2 regions of the Bacillus sp. EA-CB0995 genome follow, and region 1 is predicted to be linked to the other one. Evidence: predicted binding sites of a transcription regulator. Region 1 holds the regulator's gene; the other holds the start of a gene.
The links. Region 1 encodes LexA, which represses DNA repair genes until DNA is damaged. Its sites were predicted from a motif close to CGAACATATGTTCG; they were not measured.
Positions count from the first base shown of each region.

Region 2: the regulator LexA is predicted to act here: its motif matches at 3,643-3,656, upstream of recA (recombinase RecA).

Region 1 is NZ_CP169269.1:1,976,970-1,986,404, forward strand. Features, by position in the region: partial or broken gene ACEWFJ_RS10320 (nucleotidyltransferase domain-containing protein) at 1-564, shown strand, start outside; partial or broken gene ACEWFJ_RS10325 (ABC transporter ATP-binding protein) at 578-2,379, shown strand; partial or broken gene ACEWFJ_RS10330 (type I glutamate--ammonia ligase) at 2,403-2,690, shown strand; partial or broken gene ACEWFJ_RS10335 (YfmQ family protein) at 3,503-3,924, shown strand; gene ACEWFJ_RS10340 (peptidoglycan-N-acetylglucosamine deacetylase) at 3,962-4,819, opposite strand; gene ACEWFJ_RS10345 (PadR family transcriptional regulator) at 5,117-5,428, shown strand; gene ACEWFJ_RS10350 (HAAS signaling domain-containing protein) at 5,432-5,977, shown strand; gene ACEWFJ_RS10355 (DUF4097 family beta strand repeat-containing protein) at 5,983-6,342, shown strand; gene ACEWFJ_RS10360 (DUF4097 family beta strand repeat-containing protein) at 6,342-6,800, shown strand; gene lexA (transcriptional repressor LexA) at 6,829-7,449, opposite strand; partial or broken gene ACEWFJ_RS10370 (YneB family resolvase-like protein) at 7,591-8,246, shown strand; gene ACEWFJ_RS10375 (DUF896 domain-containing protein) at 8,292-8,531, shown strand; gene ACEWFJ_RS10380 (bifunctional metallophosphatase/5'-nucleotidase) at 8,577-9,435, opposite strand, start outside.
Region 2 is NZ_CP169269.1:1,862,270-1,871,704, forward strand. Features, by position in the region: gene ACEWFJ_RS09765 (DUF3388 domain-containing protein) at 1-614, shown strand, start outside; gene ACEWFJ_RS09770 (helix-turn-helix domain-containing protein) at 636-1,523, shown strand; gene pgsA (CDP-diacylglycerol--glycerol-3-phosphate 3-phosphatidyltransferase) at 1,588-2,166, shown strand; gene ACEWFJ_RS09780 (competence/damage-inducible protein A) at 2,188-3,426, shown strand; gene recA (recombinase RecA) at 3,727-4,764, shown strand; partial or broken gene rny (ribonuclease Y) at 5,081-6,642, shown strand; gene ACEWFJ_RS09795 (TIGR00282 family metallophosphoesterase) at 6,826-7,620, shown strand; gene spoVS (stage V sporulation protein SpoVS) at 7,770-8,030, shown strand; partial or broken gene ACEWFJ_RS09805 (dipeptidase) at 8,297-9,219, shown strand.

The DNA.
Region 1 (9,435 bases):
GAACAAAAACGAAAAAGCACACTTACGAGTTATCCTGTGTACTTATTAGGAAGTGAGGACTTGTTTCTATTTCTTGTTTCTCATGGTGCACGTCATGGATGGTCAAGACTGCGTTGGTTAGTAGATATAAACCAAATGATGAAGCAAGAGCTCAATTGGAAAAAAATTAACGAATTATTTAAAAAATATCAATGCGGGCATGTAGGAGGACAAGCACTAGTTCTTGCTGCGGAGCTCTTAGATACAAGAATTACGGAAGAAATGAAAATGTTGACAAATCAGAGACGGTCAAGACAATTGGCGCAAGATGCGCTATTTTATATTAAACAAATGATAAATCTGCATACAGATCCTGTTCCAGATGAAGTAGCTGCGTATCACAGTCGACATTTATTTTCATTAATGTCAAATCGACAAAAGTTTTTATTTATTATGAGTTATCTTTATCCTTATCCCATTGACGCTAAAACGTTACCACTACCTAAACCCCTTCACTTTTTGTATTTTCCTTTACGTCCTTTTTTATGCTTCTGGAGGAAAACAAGGAAACACGCTTTAACATAAGGGGGGGATAAAAATGAAACATATTTTATATTTTATGAAGCAATTGCATTCTTTTTCAGGAAGAATTCTTTATGTGAATCTTTTTGGAATGGTTTTGATTAGTTTGCTTGAAGGTATAGGACTTCTTTTATTAATTCCTATGATAAGTATGAGTGGAATTGTCAATATGGGGGAGAGGATTCTCCTATTTCGTTTATTTTTAAATTTTTGCAGGAAGTTCCTAAGGCAACTAGTTTATCTTTTATTCTAGGTATATACATTTTAGTAGTCGTTAGTCAAAACCTTTTACAAAGAAATTTAACCATTCGAGATGTGAAAATTCAACAAGGCTTTACTCGGCAGTTAAGATTGGATATTTATAGTGCTATTTTGCAGGTGAAGTGGAGTTTTTTTCTAGAAAAAAGGAAAACTGATCTTATAAATGCATTAACTTCAGAATTAGCACGTGTCAGCTATGGGATTAATCTTGTTTTGCAGCTTTTAGCTTCTATCGTTTTTACCTTCATACAGATTTGCATTGCTTTCTGGTTATCTATTCAAATAACTATATTTGTTTTATTTTGTGGTTTGTTCTTTTCAATCGTTTCTCGTATTTTCATTAAAAGAGCTAGAATACTAGGGAGCAAAACATCTGAGTTAGCACAAAGTTATCTTTCAGGTATAACAGACCATTTTAATGGGATTAAAGATATAAAAAGTAATACTTTAGAAGGGTCACAGTTAATATGGTTTCGCTCCTTAACGAGAAAAATGACTGACGAACAAATTGAATACATGAAAATAAGGTCAGCTTCTCAGCTTTTTTATAAAATTTCATTGGCTGTTCTAATTGTAGTTTTTATTTTTTTATCTGTGACGTTGTTTCATGCCGAATCAGAGCAATTATTGTTAATCATTCTTATTTTCTCTAGGCTATGGCCGCGATTTACAAGCATTCAGTCCAATTTAGAACAACTTGCTGCGAGTATTCCAGCTTTTAAATCCTTAATAGAATTGCAGGAGGAATGCAAGGAAGCAGCGGAATTGCAAGATATAGAACAACGTTATAAACATGTAAAACCAATGTCTATAGAAAAAGGGATTGAATGCCGGAACGTATATTTCCGTTACAATCAAAAAGAATCCTTATATGCTCTTCAAAATGTTAACTTACAAATTCCATCTAAATGTATGACAGCTATTGTCGGACGTTCGGGTGCTGGAAAAAGTACATTGATTGATATTTTAATGGGACTCATGCAGCCGGAAAAAGGACAAGTATTAATAGATAGTACTCCTCTCACAAGTGATAATTTATTGTCATTAAGAAGGTCCATTAGTTATGTACCACAGGATCCATTTCTATTTAATGCAAGTATAAGAGAAAATTTGTTAATGATTGAACCGGATGCAAGCGAAGAACAAATTTGGGAGGCGCTGGAATTTTCAGCAGCAGCTGAATTTGTAAGGAGGCTTCCGCAAGGGCTTGATACATTCATTGGAGACCGCGGAGTCCGACTTTCTGGAGGGGAACGACAGCGACTCGTACTAGCTAGGGCTATTTTACGAAAACCTTCAATTCTCGTTTTGGATGAGGCAACGAGTGCGTTAGATACGGAAAATGAAGCGAAAATTCAAGCTGCACTAGAAAGGTTAAAGGGAACAATGACCATTATCGTTATTGCTCACCGTTTATCAACGATTCGAAATGCCGATCAGGTGATTGTATTAGATGGGGGAGAAATCGTTCAAAAAGGAGCCTTTATCCAATTGGCAAAAGAAAAAAGAGGTATGTTTAGTAAACTGTTAGGAACTCAGACAGAAATTAGTGTCTAAAGATAGGAAGAAGTGAAGGTGATTTATTAGCAGCAGGTCTTGACGGAATTAAAAATAAACTAGCGGTACCACCTGCAGTAGATCGTGACACTTATGTGATGACACTAAAAGAACGTAAAAAAGCAGGCATCATTGACTTACTGGCTACATTAGCACAAGCACAAAATGAATTAAAATCAAATGAAATCATTTGCGGTGCGTTAGGTAATCATTTACTTGAGCATTTCATCGAAGCAAAAGAAATTGAGTGGGATATGTTCAGAACACAAGTTCACCAATGGGAACGCGATCAATATATGACTCTTTATTAAGAGTTTCAACCCCTTGATACATAAGGTATTAGGGGTTTTTGGTTGCAAAAAATGGTGTGCTGAAGGCTGAAAAAATTTCTTGGTGAATTGATGTTTTATCATATCTGGCGAGAAGACCCCCACCTCAAGCGCGAAGCGGTAGGTGGGGGTAGTTCAATTACTATTGGTGCATTTCTAGGTATTTGGACAGATTATAAGACAAGCCTTGTATATGATGCGAGAAGAGTGGATGATCCTTTTTTTATGTTCTTTATTATAGTAGAAGAAAAGATAGTTTCATTTCTGTATATAGCAGAAATTAGTATTATAGAGTTAGTAAGTATAATGATAGGGGAATGAACTAACAAATATTTTACAAGCTTGTTAGTTTTATGAAAGTAAATAGAGTTTAATCATTTAAATTTTACTTTTATCATTTACTTCAATAGATATCAATTTTCTCGTAATGGGGGGTACCTGTTTTCATTAGGTTGATGAACATGTGGCGAAACTCCTAAAAGCGATTCGCGATAACTTACGATAAATTATATTTTTTAGACACCTGAAAGAGTGTTTTTCTACGTGAGTTTATACTGTATTATAAGAATGAAAAGATTTAGTTAGGATCCTCATTTGCCGTTGATACTTCCTCATAACTTTAACAAGTTTCACATAATGTACACAAATTGACTATATGCACTATGATAATATAGAAATTGTAAGCAGTTGGTAAATAATGTGTTATTATGCCCTATTTTTATATGTCTATCGGCTGATCCAAAATATGAGTTATGTAATAATATTATTTTAGAATGTAACGGAGATGATACAATATGACGACCTGGTTTATAATTTCGTTGATTCTTTTTTTGCTATTAAATTAATAGTGACGAGTCTTCCAACCTCTGTTGTGGAATCGTTTGTCAGCAAATTTGAATTGCATCCAAAACTTAATGAAGCTGCTGTCACCGTAACCATCGACGGAAAACGCTTAGAAGGTGAAGATAAAATTCAAGTTATTAATCATTTTAACGAAGCGTTATTTTTAGAGAAATATTATTTTCCTCCACAGAGCAGCGGGACTCCATTGGTCATTGATGCTAAGAGGGGCAAAAAAGACGTTAGGTTTTCTATATACAGTTACAACGATCACGTTGATGTGTTCAAACAGAACAAGAAGAAAGTAGTTGCGTATAGCCTTCGTTCCGATAGCCTTCAAAAAAGTCCTATGTTAGTAACGGGAGATGTAGTTTAAAAGGATCGTCAAAGACGGTCCTTTTTAAATAGAAATTTTATTTTCTTTGTTTTGAAGTATTAAACATTTTTGGAAGAGTTACAAAGCGTGCGCCTTTAGATGTAAGGTCAGGAATAAATCGGTCAAGGGCATTTACAGAACCTTGTAGTTTCCCACCTGGTGCAGAGTGTTGCAAGAGAATACTTCCAGGGAAAGTATTCCCTAATACTTTGTTGGTAATTTCCTCAGCGTCTAACCCTTTCCAATCTAATGTATCGACACTCCATTGAATAATCATAAAGTTTTGTTCAGTAGCCCACTTAACTTGATCTTCATTTATAATGCCATAAGGCGGACGGATTAGTTTCGGAGAATATCCTATTAGTTTTTGTAATATGTTTTCTGTTTTTAAAATTTGTTCATGATATTGCTCATCACTTATTTTTGCCAAGTTAGGGTGGTTATAAGTATGATTCCCCACGATGTGTCCCTCGTTAACGATTCGTTTTACAACTTCAGGATATCTTTCGGCATTTTCACCTAGCAAAAAAAATGTAGCTTTTACACTATGTTTTTTTAATTTGTCTAACACTTGTGGAGTATATAAGAGATCGGGACCGTCATCAAACGTGAGAGCCACTTCGGATTTATTATAAGGTCCTGAAAAAGCGTATGCATATTTTTCAACCCAAGGAAAAGGAGTCCATGATCCTCTCGTTGCTTCTTCCTTGGATTGAATCTGAAAAGGAAACGGGGCTTGTGATGAAACAGGAACTGATTTCATATAATCTAAAGGATAAAATGGGTTATGAATTGATGAATATGAAACCATTGAAGGAAGAACACAAGGCGAAATATGATTGTAGGGAGTGCCCTGAAAGGGAAATACCACTTTGGGGGGATAAAAAGAATACATGATTGAAATACCTCCTTAGAAAAGATAGAAATCTCTCTAAAACTTTTATATGCCAATGATTACAGTTTGGTTAGGGAAGAAAAAAGTGTGAGTAGTTTGTTTTTCACCCGTATTAATGGGTGATAAGATTTATATCCCAATGGGGCGGGAGAGATACAGAACCCCTCATCTACCTAATTTTTACTTTATTTTATAAAAATTGGAATAGTACCTTGTAATATTCAGTACTGAATGGTATATTATGGTTAATCAAGTACCTTGTATTGAATAGTACTGAATTGGGAAGGAGGATTGCCTTTGAACGTTCAATTTAAAAAAGGTGTATTGGAGCTTTGCGTTCTTGCGCTTGTAAGGAAACGAGATTGCTATGGCTATGAATTAGTTCAGCAAATTTCAAATAAGTTTTTAATATCAGAAGGATCAGTGTATCCATTGTTACGTCGTCTAACGAAAGAAGGGTACTTTCAGACATATTTAAAAGAATCATCGGAAGGGCCTCCGCGGAAATATTATCAGTTAACAAATCAAGGTGCAGAGCAACTCTATGCGCTTGTGACAGAATGGCGTGAGTTTGCAAGGGGAGTACAAGAAATTATTGAAGAGGTGTAGCAAATGACTAAAGACCAATTTCTTCATGAATTATCAGAACACCTTAGAAAGCTGCCAGAAGAAGAACGGAACGATATTTTATATGATTACGAGGAACATTTTCAATTTGGAATAGAAGAAGGGAAAACAGAAGCGGAAATTATAAAAGCTCTTGGTTCGCCTAAAACAATTGCTAAGGAAACGTTAGCGTCTCATCGCTTAGAGCAGGTGAAGCATAATCCAACTTTTTCTAATGTAGCAAGAGCGATTGTGGCAATCATTGGACTCAGTTTTTTAAATTTAGTTGTTGTATTAGCCCCGTTATTAACAATCGGAAGTCTTATTTTAACACTTTGGACAGTTAGTGCTGTATTTGTTTTATCACCTTTACTTGTGTTAACAAAAATTATTTTTGCTCAAATTTTTATTTTATCTGATGTATTCATTTCTATTTTACTCTTAGGTATTGGTTTACTTTTAGGGATTGGTGCTTATTATTGTACAGTTTGGTTTAAAACGCTTTTTGTCAAATACGCCAATTGGAATTTAAAAGTAATTAAAGGGGAGTAGATAAAATGAGGAAAATTGTATTCATAGCACTTGTTTGTATTGTGATTGGAGGAATTGGTTTATTTTTTGCAGGATCAGCTTTTTTTATGAAATCTGTGAATGGGTCAGTGGAAACAAAGAAATTGGAACAGAAACAATTTAAAAATGATCAAATTAAAAATATCAACGTTGACACAGATGTAGGAGATGTTGTGATTGAAAAAGGAAAGACTGATTCATTTGAAGTTCGGTATAATGGTGATCAGGAAAAACGAAAGTTAGACGTAAATGAGAAGGGCGAAACGCTACAAGTGGAAGTGAAAACAAAAAAGAAACATATATTTGATTTTTCTTTTTTTCATTTGGTTTCAAAGGTGAAAGTTTAATAGTCGTTGTACCTGAACGCGTATACAATCAAATTGAAATAGAGACAGAGGCGGGAAATATTCAAGTGCGAGACATTCAAAGTGAAAATGTATCCGCACATACAGCAGCAGGTGAAGTAGAAATGAAGCAAATAAAATCGAATAACGTGAATACTTCATCTAGCGCGGGGGATATTGTTTTGCATAAAGTAGAAGGGAAAGTACTTGCAGAAGCAACAGCAGGAAATATAGAGGTAACGCAGCATAACCCGCAATATAGTATTGAAGCGGAGTCAGCAGCAGGAGATGTCAATATTCAGCTACAGGAAGTACCGAAAGATGCCGTTGTAAAGGGCTCTTCTCATGCAGGAGATGTAAAGATTTTCGGGAAAGAAAATAAAGAAATTACATTAGGGAACGGAAAGGTACAGATTAGCGGGGAAACAGCAGCAGGAGATGTGAAAATCAAGACGAACTAAAAAACAGACCAGCTCAGCTGGTCTGTTTTTAGTGTAAATGACGATATACACCAATTACTTTTCCGATAACAGAAACGTTATCTAAAATAATAGGTTCTAAAGAAGAGTTTTCTGGCTGCAAACGGAAATGATCTTTTTCTTTGTAAAAACGTTTTACCGTAGCTTCATTGTCCTCTGTTAAAGCGACAACGATCTCACCATTGTAAGCAGATTGTTGTTGGCGAACAACAACTAAGTCTCCGTCAAAAATACCGGCTTCAATCATACTATCTCCGGAAATGCGTAACATAAATACTTGATCTGAGCCTGAAACGAGGTTTGCCGGAAGTGGGAAATGTTCTTCTACACTTTCAACTGCTGTAATTGGTGAACCAGCTGTAACTTTCCCGACAATCGGTACGTGAACGACTGGTTGTGTATCCGTTTCGATGTTATCGTTTCCTAAAATTTCAATGGCTCTCGGTTTTGTTGGATCGCGGCGAATGTATCCTTTTTCCTCTAAGCGAGATAAATGTCCGTGCACAGTAGAGCTAGAAGCAAGACCGACTGCTTGACCGATTTCACGTACGGAAGGCGGATAACCTTTTTCTTGTACTTTTTGTTTAATGAAGTCGAGAATGTCTTGCTGTCGTTTCGTTAACTTCTCCATGTTTTTTACACCTCGTTTTCTTTAAATTTTCTTACTTGTATTATAACATGTGAAAAAATATTCTACAAACATAAGTTCGAACAAATACTTAGTTTGTGATACACTATGATGTGAAAAGTGAGATAGAGAAGAGGGTATGAAATGAATGCGATTATTTATGCACGTGTGAGCACGACGAAAGAAGCGCAGGAAACATCATTAACACGCCAAAAGGATGAATTATTGCATTTAGCTAAACAGTATCAAATGAATATTGTAAGAGTAGTAGAAGAGAAAGCGAGTGGATATAACATAGAACGAGATGGTATTTTAGAAGTGTTAGATACCATTCGTGATGAACATGTTGACGTGCTTCTCATTCAAGATGAAACACGTCTGGGGAGAGGGAATGCGAAAATCGCCTTAATGCATTGTTTACACAAAGAAGGAGTAAAAGTATATACACATGCACATAATGGCGAATTACAGCTTTCTGACGCAGATTCAATGGTACTTGATATTATTGGTATAGTAGAAGAATACCAGAGAAAGATTCATAATTTAAAGATTAAACGTGGAATGAAGCGAGCTGTAGAAAATGGATTTCGTCCAGAGAAAAATTTAAAGAATCGTCATTTAAGCACAGGTCGGGAGAAAAAGAAGTGCCTATCGAAGAGATTGTTCGTCTGCGCCGCAACGAATTAACATTTGAAGAAATTGCAGCAACGCTTCGTGGTTTTGGTCATGAAGTATCAAAAGCGACTGTACATCGCCGGTATGTAGAGTATACGAAGCAATTGCTTGATAAACAAGAGTAACTATTGTATGATAATAATCAGTTTTTAGTAGAAAGGGGATTCGAGATGCTAAGTCACGAACTCATTGAACGCATTAATTTCTTAGCGAAAAAAGCAAAAGCAGAAGGTTTAACGGAAGAAGAGCAACGTGAGCGTCAATCGCTCCGTGAACAATATTTAAAAGGTTTTCGTCAAAACATGTTAAACGAATTGAAATCAATCAAAGTTGTTAACGAAGACGGTAAAGACGTTACGCCGAAAAAGTTAAAAGAATTAAAAAAACAAAATAAAGCAAAGTTAAATTAAAAGATGGGCGCAGTCCATCTTTTTTAAGTTTGATAGGAAAATTCATTATTTAACAACTTTCCAATTATGATTAGTCATCGCTTCGATTGTTTTTCGTTCTAATATGTAATTTGCAATGAGCTCAGACATATCAATTGGTATATCTTTTATAATGGGCTTATTTTGATACATTACGTAATTTCCGCCACCACTTGCACGATAATTGTTCATGACAACGTCATACTCTTGATGCAAGTGAAGAGGAGACCCTTCATATTGTAGGGAAACGACTCTTTCCCCAACTGGTTTTGAAATGTTTAATATGTATGAAATTCCTTCCCACATATCGTAATTATAATGCTGCGGTTTTGGTTTGATATATGAAGGGTTTACAATGATATTTCCATCTGTATCTAACGAGAAATATTTGGCAGATAGCTCAAGGGCCTCTTTTATATCTTTTCCTGTAACACGAATGACCTTTAGAGTATTGGGATAAATATAATTCGAAACAATATCTCTCATTGTAATGCGGTTTGGAAAGCCGGAAGATTCATTATGAAACAAGCTTGTACAAGAAATATTCACTCCAGCTACATCCATCTGTACTTTATTTATAAATTCGATGAAGGGATGATCTTGCAAACGAGTTTGCATCGCATCGCGAATCAGCATATCACCAATAATAGTACCAATGGGTTGATCTAACCAACGCTGAGTTTGGTTTTCGTATGCAGATGCCAGTGAAAGTACCATTTCGTCTGCTGGAACATTTTCCGCAGATAACAATTCAGAATAACATTCCTTAACAATCCACTCGGTATTATCCTTTTTTAAGGAGACGTGTACTTTTCCTAATGATTTCCCATTGCTGCCCGCCTGTAAGACGGTTACTCCATTTATTTTTGTATGAGCAATATAGCGA
Region 2 (9,435 bases), 110 kb from region 1:
TTGAATCAATTCTAAATACGATGGATAATATAACCGTAACGAAATATCGTTCACCGAAGCTTCGTGATCGGTTAGCAGTTCGACATGGAAGGTATATACAGCGGGATGCGGATGATAAGAAAACATTTCGTTTCGTTCGTGATGAATTAGGCTTGCTTGTGGATTTTATGGCGGAACTCATGAAAAAAGAAGGCCATAAATTAATTGGAATTCGCGGAATGCCGCGCGTTGGAAAAACAGAGTCTATCGTTGCGGCGAGTGTTTGTGCAAATAAACGGTGGCTTTTTGTATCATCGACTCTCATTAAACAGACGGTTCGTAGTCAATTAATTGAAGATGAATATAATGATAATAATATCTTTATTTTAGATGGAATTGTTTCAACGAAGCGCGCAAATGAACGACATTGGCAGCTTGTTCGTGAAATTATGAGATTGCCATCAACAAAAGTTGTAGAGCATCCAGATATATTTGTGAGTCAGTCAGAATATACACTTGATGATTTTGATTACATTATTGAGTTGCGAAATGATTACGATGAAGAAATTCATTACAGCCTAGTAGATGAAATTGAACAAGGAAATCAGAATAATTTTTCCATGTTTGACTTTTAAAGAAATATTGAGGTGTTAGCATTGACGGAATTAGGACAAAAGCTGAAAGAGGCAAGAGAACTGAAAGGTTTTTCCATCGATCAGTTGCAAGAAGTTACGAAAATTCAAAAACGCTATTTGATTAGTATCGAAGAAGGAAATTACAGCATATTGCCTGGGGATTTTTACGCACGTGCCTTTATAAAGCAATATGCAGAAGCGGTTGGTCTAAATGGAGAGGCAGTGTTAGAAGAGTATAAACATGAGTTACCGCAGTCAGTTTCTCAAGATGTTCCGCAAATTTCAAGAGGACAAAAAACGCAGGAAACTGTACAAAGAGCAACTTCATCACCGATTGCAGATCATATGCCTAAAATTTTAATTACAGTGCTTATTATTGCGATTGGTGTTGCAATTTGGTTTGTTTTTCAATTTGTGCTAGGGAAAGATGACGGCCATGTAAAGCAAACAGAAAGTGCACAAACAGAAGTAGAGAAAGCGAAAAATTCACCTCTTGATCAAAAGAAAGAAGAAAAGAAAGAAGATAAAAAAGAAGAAGCACCTCAACAACCTCAGTCACAACCAACTGCATCTCAAGAAGATGTTAAATTTGTTGAGACAAATAAGAACGTATCTACATTGGAAATTCACAATAACAAAGAGTTCAAATTAGAAGTTATTGCAAAAGGTACAAGTTATGTAGATATTAAAGACGAAAATAATAATGTACTCTATACGGGTACTTTAACGGAAGGGCAAACACAACAACAGGATTTAGGGTCAAAAAATGTTGTGCGGTTAAACATTGGTAGTGCGCCAAATGTTGAAATTAAAATTAATGGGCAAACTGTTGCTTTCCCAGTTAATCCAGAAGAAATGTATCATCAAATTTGGGTGATTAAAAACTTAGGAGAACAACCTGCGCAATAATAGTCATCGTTCCGATGACTTTTTTCAATGCACAAACCGTTTTTGACATGATGGAGGAATAGCTGTGAATTTACCAAATAAAATTACTGTATCAAGAATTTGCTTAATTCCTATATTTTTAATTATTATGCTCGTTCCATTTGATTGGGGTGCATACACAATTGGAAATGTAGAATTACCAATTCAGCACTTAGCTGGAGCTATCGTTTTTATTATTGCTTCTGCTACAGATTGGATTGATGGGCATTTAGCAAGAAAACATAATCTTGTAACGAACCTAGGAAAATTTTTAGATCCTTTGGCGGATAAATTATTGGTATCTGCAGCATTAATTACGCTTGTAGATTTACATTTTGTATCAACTTGGATAGCAGTTGTTATTATTAGTAGAGAATTTGCCGTTACAGGCTTGCGTCTCGTATTAGCTGGCACTGGGGAAGTGGCGGCTGCAAAAATGCCTGGGAAAATTAAAATGTGGATGCAAGTTATTGCAATTTCTGCGTACTTATTACATGATGTTCCATTCAATTTAATTCATATTCCAATTGCAGAAATTTCAATATGGATTGCGCTTATTTTTACGATTATTTCAGGATGGGATTATTTCTGGAAAAATAGAGAGGTTTTTGTCAATTCGAAATAACGGCTTATGGGGGAATGGCAGATGAATGCAGAGATTATCGCGGTTGGTACAGAGTTATTGCTTGGACAAATTGCGAATACGAATGCCAAATTTTTATCAGAAAAGCTGGCAGCTATCGGAATTGATGTATACTATCACACTGTTGTAGGAGATAACAATAATCGCTTGCGTCAGGCAATTGAAATTGCTCAAAAACGCGCGGATATATTGATTTTCACAGGTGGATTAGGACCAACAAAAGACGATTTAACGAAAGAAACAATTGCTTCTTCTCTGCAGGAAGAGCTTGTATATGATGAAGTAGCGCTCGCTTCAATTGCTGACTATTATAAACGAACAGGAAGAGAGTTTACGGAAAATAATAAAAAACAAGCTCTTGTTTTAAAGGGTTCAACTGTGTTTGCCAATGATCATGGTATGGCTCCAGGGATGGGATTATGTAAAGATAACAAGGTGTATATTTTACTTCCGGGACCACCTAAAGAAATGAATCCAATGTATATAAGTTATGTAGAGAATTGGCTACTCCCTTTCACATCTGGTGAGAATCTATATTCTCGTACTCTTCGATTCTTTGGAATTGGGGAATCGCAATTAGAAGCAACGATTCAAGACTTAATAGATGCTCAAACGAATCCAACGATTGCTCCCCTTGCTTCTGAAGGAGAAGTAACGCTTCGTTTAACTGCAAAGCACCATGATGCAAAAGAGGCGGAAACGCTAATAAATGACATAGAAGAATTGATTTTACAAAGAGTAGGACAATTTTTTTACGGATATAATCAAGATCTTCTTCATAAAAAAGCAATTACCTTGTTAAAACAAAAAAGTTTGACGATTGCATGTGCTGAAAGTTTAACAGGCGGATTATTTGGTGATCGTATTACCGAAGTTGCTGGTGCGTCTTCTGTGTTTACAGGCGGCATAATTTGTTATAACAACGATGTAAAGCAACATATTTTACATGTTCCAGAAGAGATTTTACAAACGGATGGAGCCGTTAGTGAAGCCTGTGCTCGCTATCTTGCAGAAAATGTGAAAAAACTTATGCAAGCCAATATCGGAATTAGTTTTACTGGAGTAGCTGGGCCAGATGCCTCCGAAGGGAAAGAGCCAGGGACAGTATTTATTGGATTAGCAATAGATGAACAGCAAACGATTGTTATTCCGCTTGCATTAAGTGGAAGTCGCCAGCAAATTCGTGAACGAACTGTCAAATATGGATTTTATCATCTGTATAAGAAGCTAGAAGAGATATAAGTCTCTTCTAGCTTCTGCTATTTTATCCCGCTATTTGTGGACAGTAAGACCTCACCTCAAGATTCAGAGAAAGCGAAGAAGATAGGCGGGGTCTCACTGTCCGTAAAAGCACGATTGGATGTGCTTTCCATCAGTGGGGGATGAAGAAAAAACATTGATGGAAGTCTCACTTTATATAGAAAAATAAAGGTTTTCATCTACTGGAAAATAAAAAAACGAATAAACGTTCGATTTTTGTTGGCATAATGAAAAGAAACTATTATAATAAGGTTAGCATTTAAGTTAAGGAGGAATTTTTGAATGAGTGATCGTCAAGCGGCATTAGATATGGCGTTAAAACAAATAGAAAAACAATTCGGTAAAGGCTCTATTATGAAACTAGGAGAGCAAGCGGAACGAAAGATTTCTACTATATCAAGTGGTTCGTTAGCACTTGATGTTGCCCTTGGAGTTGGTGGTTATCCACGTGGCCGTGTTATTGAAATTTACGGACCTGAAAGTTCAGGTAAAACGACGGTTTCCTTACATGCAATTGCAGAAGTACAACGTAAAGGCGGACAAGCGGCATTTATTGATGCAGAACATGCAATGGATCCTGTATATGCCCAAAAATTAGGTGTTAACATTGATGAATTACTATTATCTCAGCCAGACACAGGAGAACAAGGATTAGAAATTGCAGAGGCATTAGTACGAAGCGGTGCGATTGATATTATTGTTATTGACTCTGTAGCAGCACTTGTTCCAAAAGCAGAGATTGAAGGAGAAATGGGTGACTCTCACGTCGGTTTACAAGCACGTTTAATGTCACAAGCTCTTCGTAAATTATCTGGTGCGATTAACAAGTCAAAAACAATTGCAATCTTTATTAACCAAATTCGTGAAAAAGTTGGGGTTATGTTTGGAAATCCAGAAACAACTCCAGGTGGTCGTGCGTTGAAATTCTATTCAACAGTACGTCTTGAAGTGCGTCGTGCTGAGCAGTTAAAGCAAGGTAATGACATTGTTGGTAATAAAACAAAAGTGAAAGTAGTAAAAAATAAAGTAGCACCTCCTTTCCGCGTAGCAGAAGTTGATATTATGTACGGAGAAGGGATTTCAAGAGAAGGCGAAATTTTAGATATGGCTTCTGAACTTGATATCGTTCAAAAGAGCGGAGCTTGGTATTCTTATAATGAAGAACGCTTAGGACAAGGCCGTGAAAATGCGAAGCAATTCCTAAAAGAAAATCCAGAAGTTACAGATGAAATTGCATTCTTTATTCGTGAGCATCATGGCATTGGTGAAGAAGCGGCATCTGGAAGTGGAGAAGATATGAATCTTCTTGATGAAAAATAAAAGACACGGTTTCGTGTCTTTTATTTTTTCATAGGTAAAGAAAGTAAAAGTAGACAACGCTTGACAATGAAAATAGCGGTAGATACAATGATAATGTATATTTTTTCTTATATTATATACGATACACTCTTCTCAAGAAGAGAAGTGACATTCGGATAGGACTGATACTTTCCGAAATAAGCATATGTCTATTTTAATTGTGAAATGAAGAAAGTCCCTTGAAAAGGCGGGACGACAGTCATTGCTGTACGTTGCAAGCGCAAACAATGTACATCCATGCAGTCTTTTTTCATTCATAGCAAGAGGAGGTGAAATTATGAGTAATGTAGTTTGGATACTCATCTCCATTTTGCTGGCCATCATCAGTGCAGTTGTTGGATTTTTTGTTCGAAAGTCCATTGCAGAAGCGAAGATTAACGGTGCGGCCAATGAAGCGAAGCGTATTGTAGAAGATGCAAATCGTCAAGCAGAAGCACTGAAAAAGAAGCGCTGTTAGAAGCAAAGGATGAAATTCATACACTTCGTACAGAAGCGGAATTAGAAATTCGTGACCGAAGAAACGAGTTACAAAAACAAGAAAATCGTTTAATGCAAAAAGAAGAGAACCTTGATCGAAAAGACGAATCGCTTGAGAAAAGTCAACAATTGTTAGAGAAGAAAGAGGAATCTCTTGTAGTAAGACAACAGCAGATTGAAGATTTGGAAAGCAAAGTGGGAGAGTTAGTACAAAAACAGCAAGATGAATTAGAGCGTATTTCTAGCCTAACACGTGATCAAGCAAGAGCCATTATCCTAGAAAAAGTTGAAAATGAAGTTTCGCATGAAATCGCTGTTATGGTAAAAGAAACTGAAGTACGTGCAAAAGAAGAAGCAGACAAGAAAGCGAAAGAGATTTTATCTTTAGCTATGCAAAGATGTGCTGCTGATCACGTTGCTGAAACTACGGTTTCAGTTGTAAATCTTCCAAATGACGAGATGAAGGGACGTATTATCGGACGTGAAGGTCGTAATATTCGTACGCTAGAAACGTTAACAGGTATTGATTTAATCATCGATGATACACCAGAAGCGGTAATCTTATCAGGCTTTGACCCAATTCGTCGTGAAACTGCTCGTATTGCTCTTGATAAACTTGTACAAGACGGACGTATTCACCCAGCACGTATTGAAGAAATGGTTGAAAAATCAAGACGTGAAGTGGATGAGTATATTCGTGAAGTTGGAGAACAAACGACTTTTGAAGTAGGAGTACACGGGTTACATCCAGATTTAATTAAGATTTTAGGTCGTTTGAAATTTAGAACAAGCTACGGTCAAAATGTCTTAAAGCACTCTATGGAAGTTGCTTATTTAGCTGGACTAATGGCAGCTGAACTTGGTGAAGACGAAAAGCTTGCTCGTCGTGCTGGCTTATTACATGACATCGGAAAAGCAATCGACCATGAGGTTGAGGGCAGCCACGTTGAAATTGGTGTTGAGCTGGCGACAAAATATAAAGAGCATCCTGTTGTTATCAATAGTATTGCATCTCACCATGGCGATACTGAACCGACTTCTATCATCGCAGTTCTTGTGGCAGCGGCAGATGCACTGTCAGCAGCAAGGCCTGGAGCGCGAAGTGAGACGCTTGAAAATTATATTCGTCGTCTTGAAAAGCTTGAAGAGATTTCTGAGTCTTATGAAGGTGTTGAGAAATCCTATGCAATTCAAGCTGGACGTGAAGTTCGTATCTTAGTGAAACCAGATACAATTGATGATTTAGAGGCTCATCGTTTAGCGCGTGATATTCGAAAACGTATTGAAAATGAACTTGATTATCCAGGTCATATTAAAGTTACTGTTATTCGTGAAACACGTGCAGTTGAATACGCAAAATAAAGTGGTGGTGTTACACCACTTTATTTTTTTGTGCCGGGAATGGACACAATATAGAAAAGCATGTAGAATCGGAAACGATTCATGAAATAGAATAATGTAAGTAAATTCGTATTTTTCATAAGTAGAGATTGCTACTTATAAAACTAAACTACGAGGAAAGCATAGATGGAAAGGGTAAACACAATGAGAATTTTATTTGTTGGGGATGTAGTAGGCTCGCCAGGAAGAAGTATGATTCAAGATTACGTGCCTGCATTAAAGAAAAAATATACACCTACAGTTACGATTATTAATGGAGAAAATGCTGCAGGTGGACGTGGAATTACAGAGAAAATTTATCGTAACTTCTTAGAGTGCGGTGCACAGGCAGTTACACTTGGAAACCATGCATGGGATAACCGCGAAATTTTTGAGTTTATTGATGATGCAAAGTACCTTGCAAGACCAGCAAATTTCCCGGAAGGAACACCAGGAAAAGGGCTTATTTTTGTAAATTGTAATGGTATAGAAGTTGCAGTGATTAATTTACAAGGTCGCACATTCCTTCCACCAATTGATTGTCCATTCCGTAAAGTGGATGAATTGATTAAGATTGCGAAAAAGCGTACGAATATTATTTTTATTGATTTTCATGCTGAAACAACGAGTGAAAAGCAAGCGCTTGGCTGGTATGTAGATGGACGCGCTACAGCGGTTGTTGGAACGCATACGCATGTTCCAACTGCGGATAATCGTATTTTACCAAAGGGAACAGCTTATATTACGGATGTTGGTATGACAGGTCCATATGATGGGATTTTAGGGATGGATCGCGAAGCGGTATTGAAAAAGTTTTTAACAAATCTTCCAGTACGATTTGAAGTAACGAATGGAAGAACACAGTTAAGCGCTGTGTTAATTGATGTGGATCCAAATACAGGAAAAGCTAAAAAAATTAATCGTATTTTAATTAATGATGACCAGCCATTTTTTGAATAAAAAACAAAAAAGTTAGAAAAGAAAATATATTTTAATTTTTAGAAAAATTACAGAATTTTAGCAGGAATATGAATCATTGCTCGTGAATATAAGTTAAAAGTGAATTCAATCGCTAATACTTTTTTTAAGAAACGAGGAGGAAACGAGCAATGGAAATATTAAAAGTTAAAGCAACTTCGGTACCTAACTCTGTAGCTGGTGCACTTGCTGGAGTTATTCGTGAGCGTGGTTCAGCAGAAATGCAAGCAATCGGTGCTGGTGCATTGAATCAAGCCGTGAAGGCAGTAGCAATTGCGAGAGGATTTGTAGCGCCGAGTGGTGTGGACTTGATTTGTATCCCAGCTTTCACAGATATTATGATTGATGGTGAAGAACGCACAGCGATTAAATTAATTGTAGAACCTCGTTAAATTGGATGACCTGTTTGCATTTGCAAACAGGTCATTTTTATCCCACATTAACGGGCGGTAAGACGCCCACCTCAAGATTCAGAGAAAATCGAAGAAGATAGATGGGGGATAACTGCTGGCATGCGCCCGATTGGTTTAACTAATAATCAGTGGGGCTGAAAAAATCCTCACTGATTAAAGTTTCACTTTATCATTTTCTGTAAGAAGAGCTTCGCTTCAAATTGAATAGTAAATGAGGCTGGTTCTAGAAGAAGGGATGAAGAACATTGAAAATTTTTGATGCGCATTGTGATGTATTATGGCAGTTATGGATGGGAAAAGGAAAAAAATCTTTTCAAAATGATTCATCTTTACATATTACGTACGATCAGTTAAAACAAAATGGCGGCAGTGTTCAATGTTTTGCGATTTATGTGCCGGAAGAAGTGCCATATGGAAAACGATTTGCAGTTGCATTAGAGATGATAAATATATTTCACGAACAAATCTTGGCACTGCCGAATATAAAATGGATCAGGACAAAAGAAGATATTCAGCAATTAGGAAAAGATGAAATTGGAGCGCTTTTAACTTTAGAAGGATGCGATGCAATTGGAAATGAATTAGAGAAGCTGAAAACGTTGTATTATCTTGGGGTTCGTTCTGTTGGACTTACTTGGAACTATGCGAATTTAGTTGCTGACGGAGCATTAGAGTCTCGAGGCGGTGGTCTAACACTGTTTGGAAAAAAGCAGTGGACGAGTTAAACCGTTACAAAGTATGGACAGATGTTTCACATCTGTCAGAGAAAGGATTTTGGGATGTGATAGAACTTGCAAATCATCTCATTGCTTCTCATTCGAATAGCTACGAGTTATGTCAGCATCCAAGAAACTTAACGAATGAACAAATAAAAGCATTAATCCAAAAAGATGGAATGATTGGGATAACATTTGTACCGATGTTTTTAGCTGCAAATAAGTCTGTTTGTATGGATGATATATTGCGCCATGTTGAGCATGTATGTATGCTTGGTGGAGAAAAGAATGTTGGATTTGGATCAGATTTTGATGGAATAACAGAAACAGTGGTACATGTAGAACGGTATGAACATTATGAATATGTTATAAATGAACTATTAAAACGATATAAAGAAGAACAAGTAAACAATTTCACATATCGTAATTTTATACACCACATTTCATTCTAAGTCATCCTTATACAAGAGGTTATAGAGGAAAATTAAATATTAGAAAATTTGAAAAATATTCGATAAAATTGTATCAAATTCTTGCATTTTTACAGTGGTAGAGCTAGAATTGTAAACGAATTAAGATTATGCAAAACATTTACTGAAATCAGAAGAGGTATAATTTGTGTCCATTGTAGTTTCTTGGCTCAAAAAGTGCTAAACTAGTACTGTAAA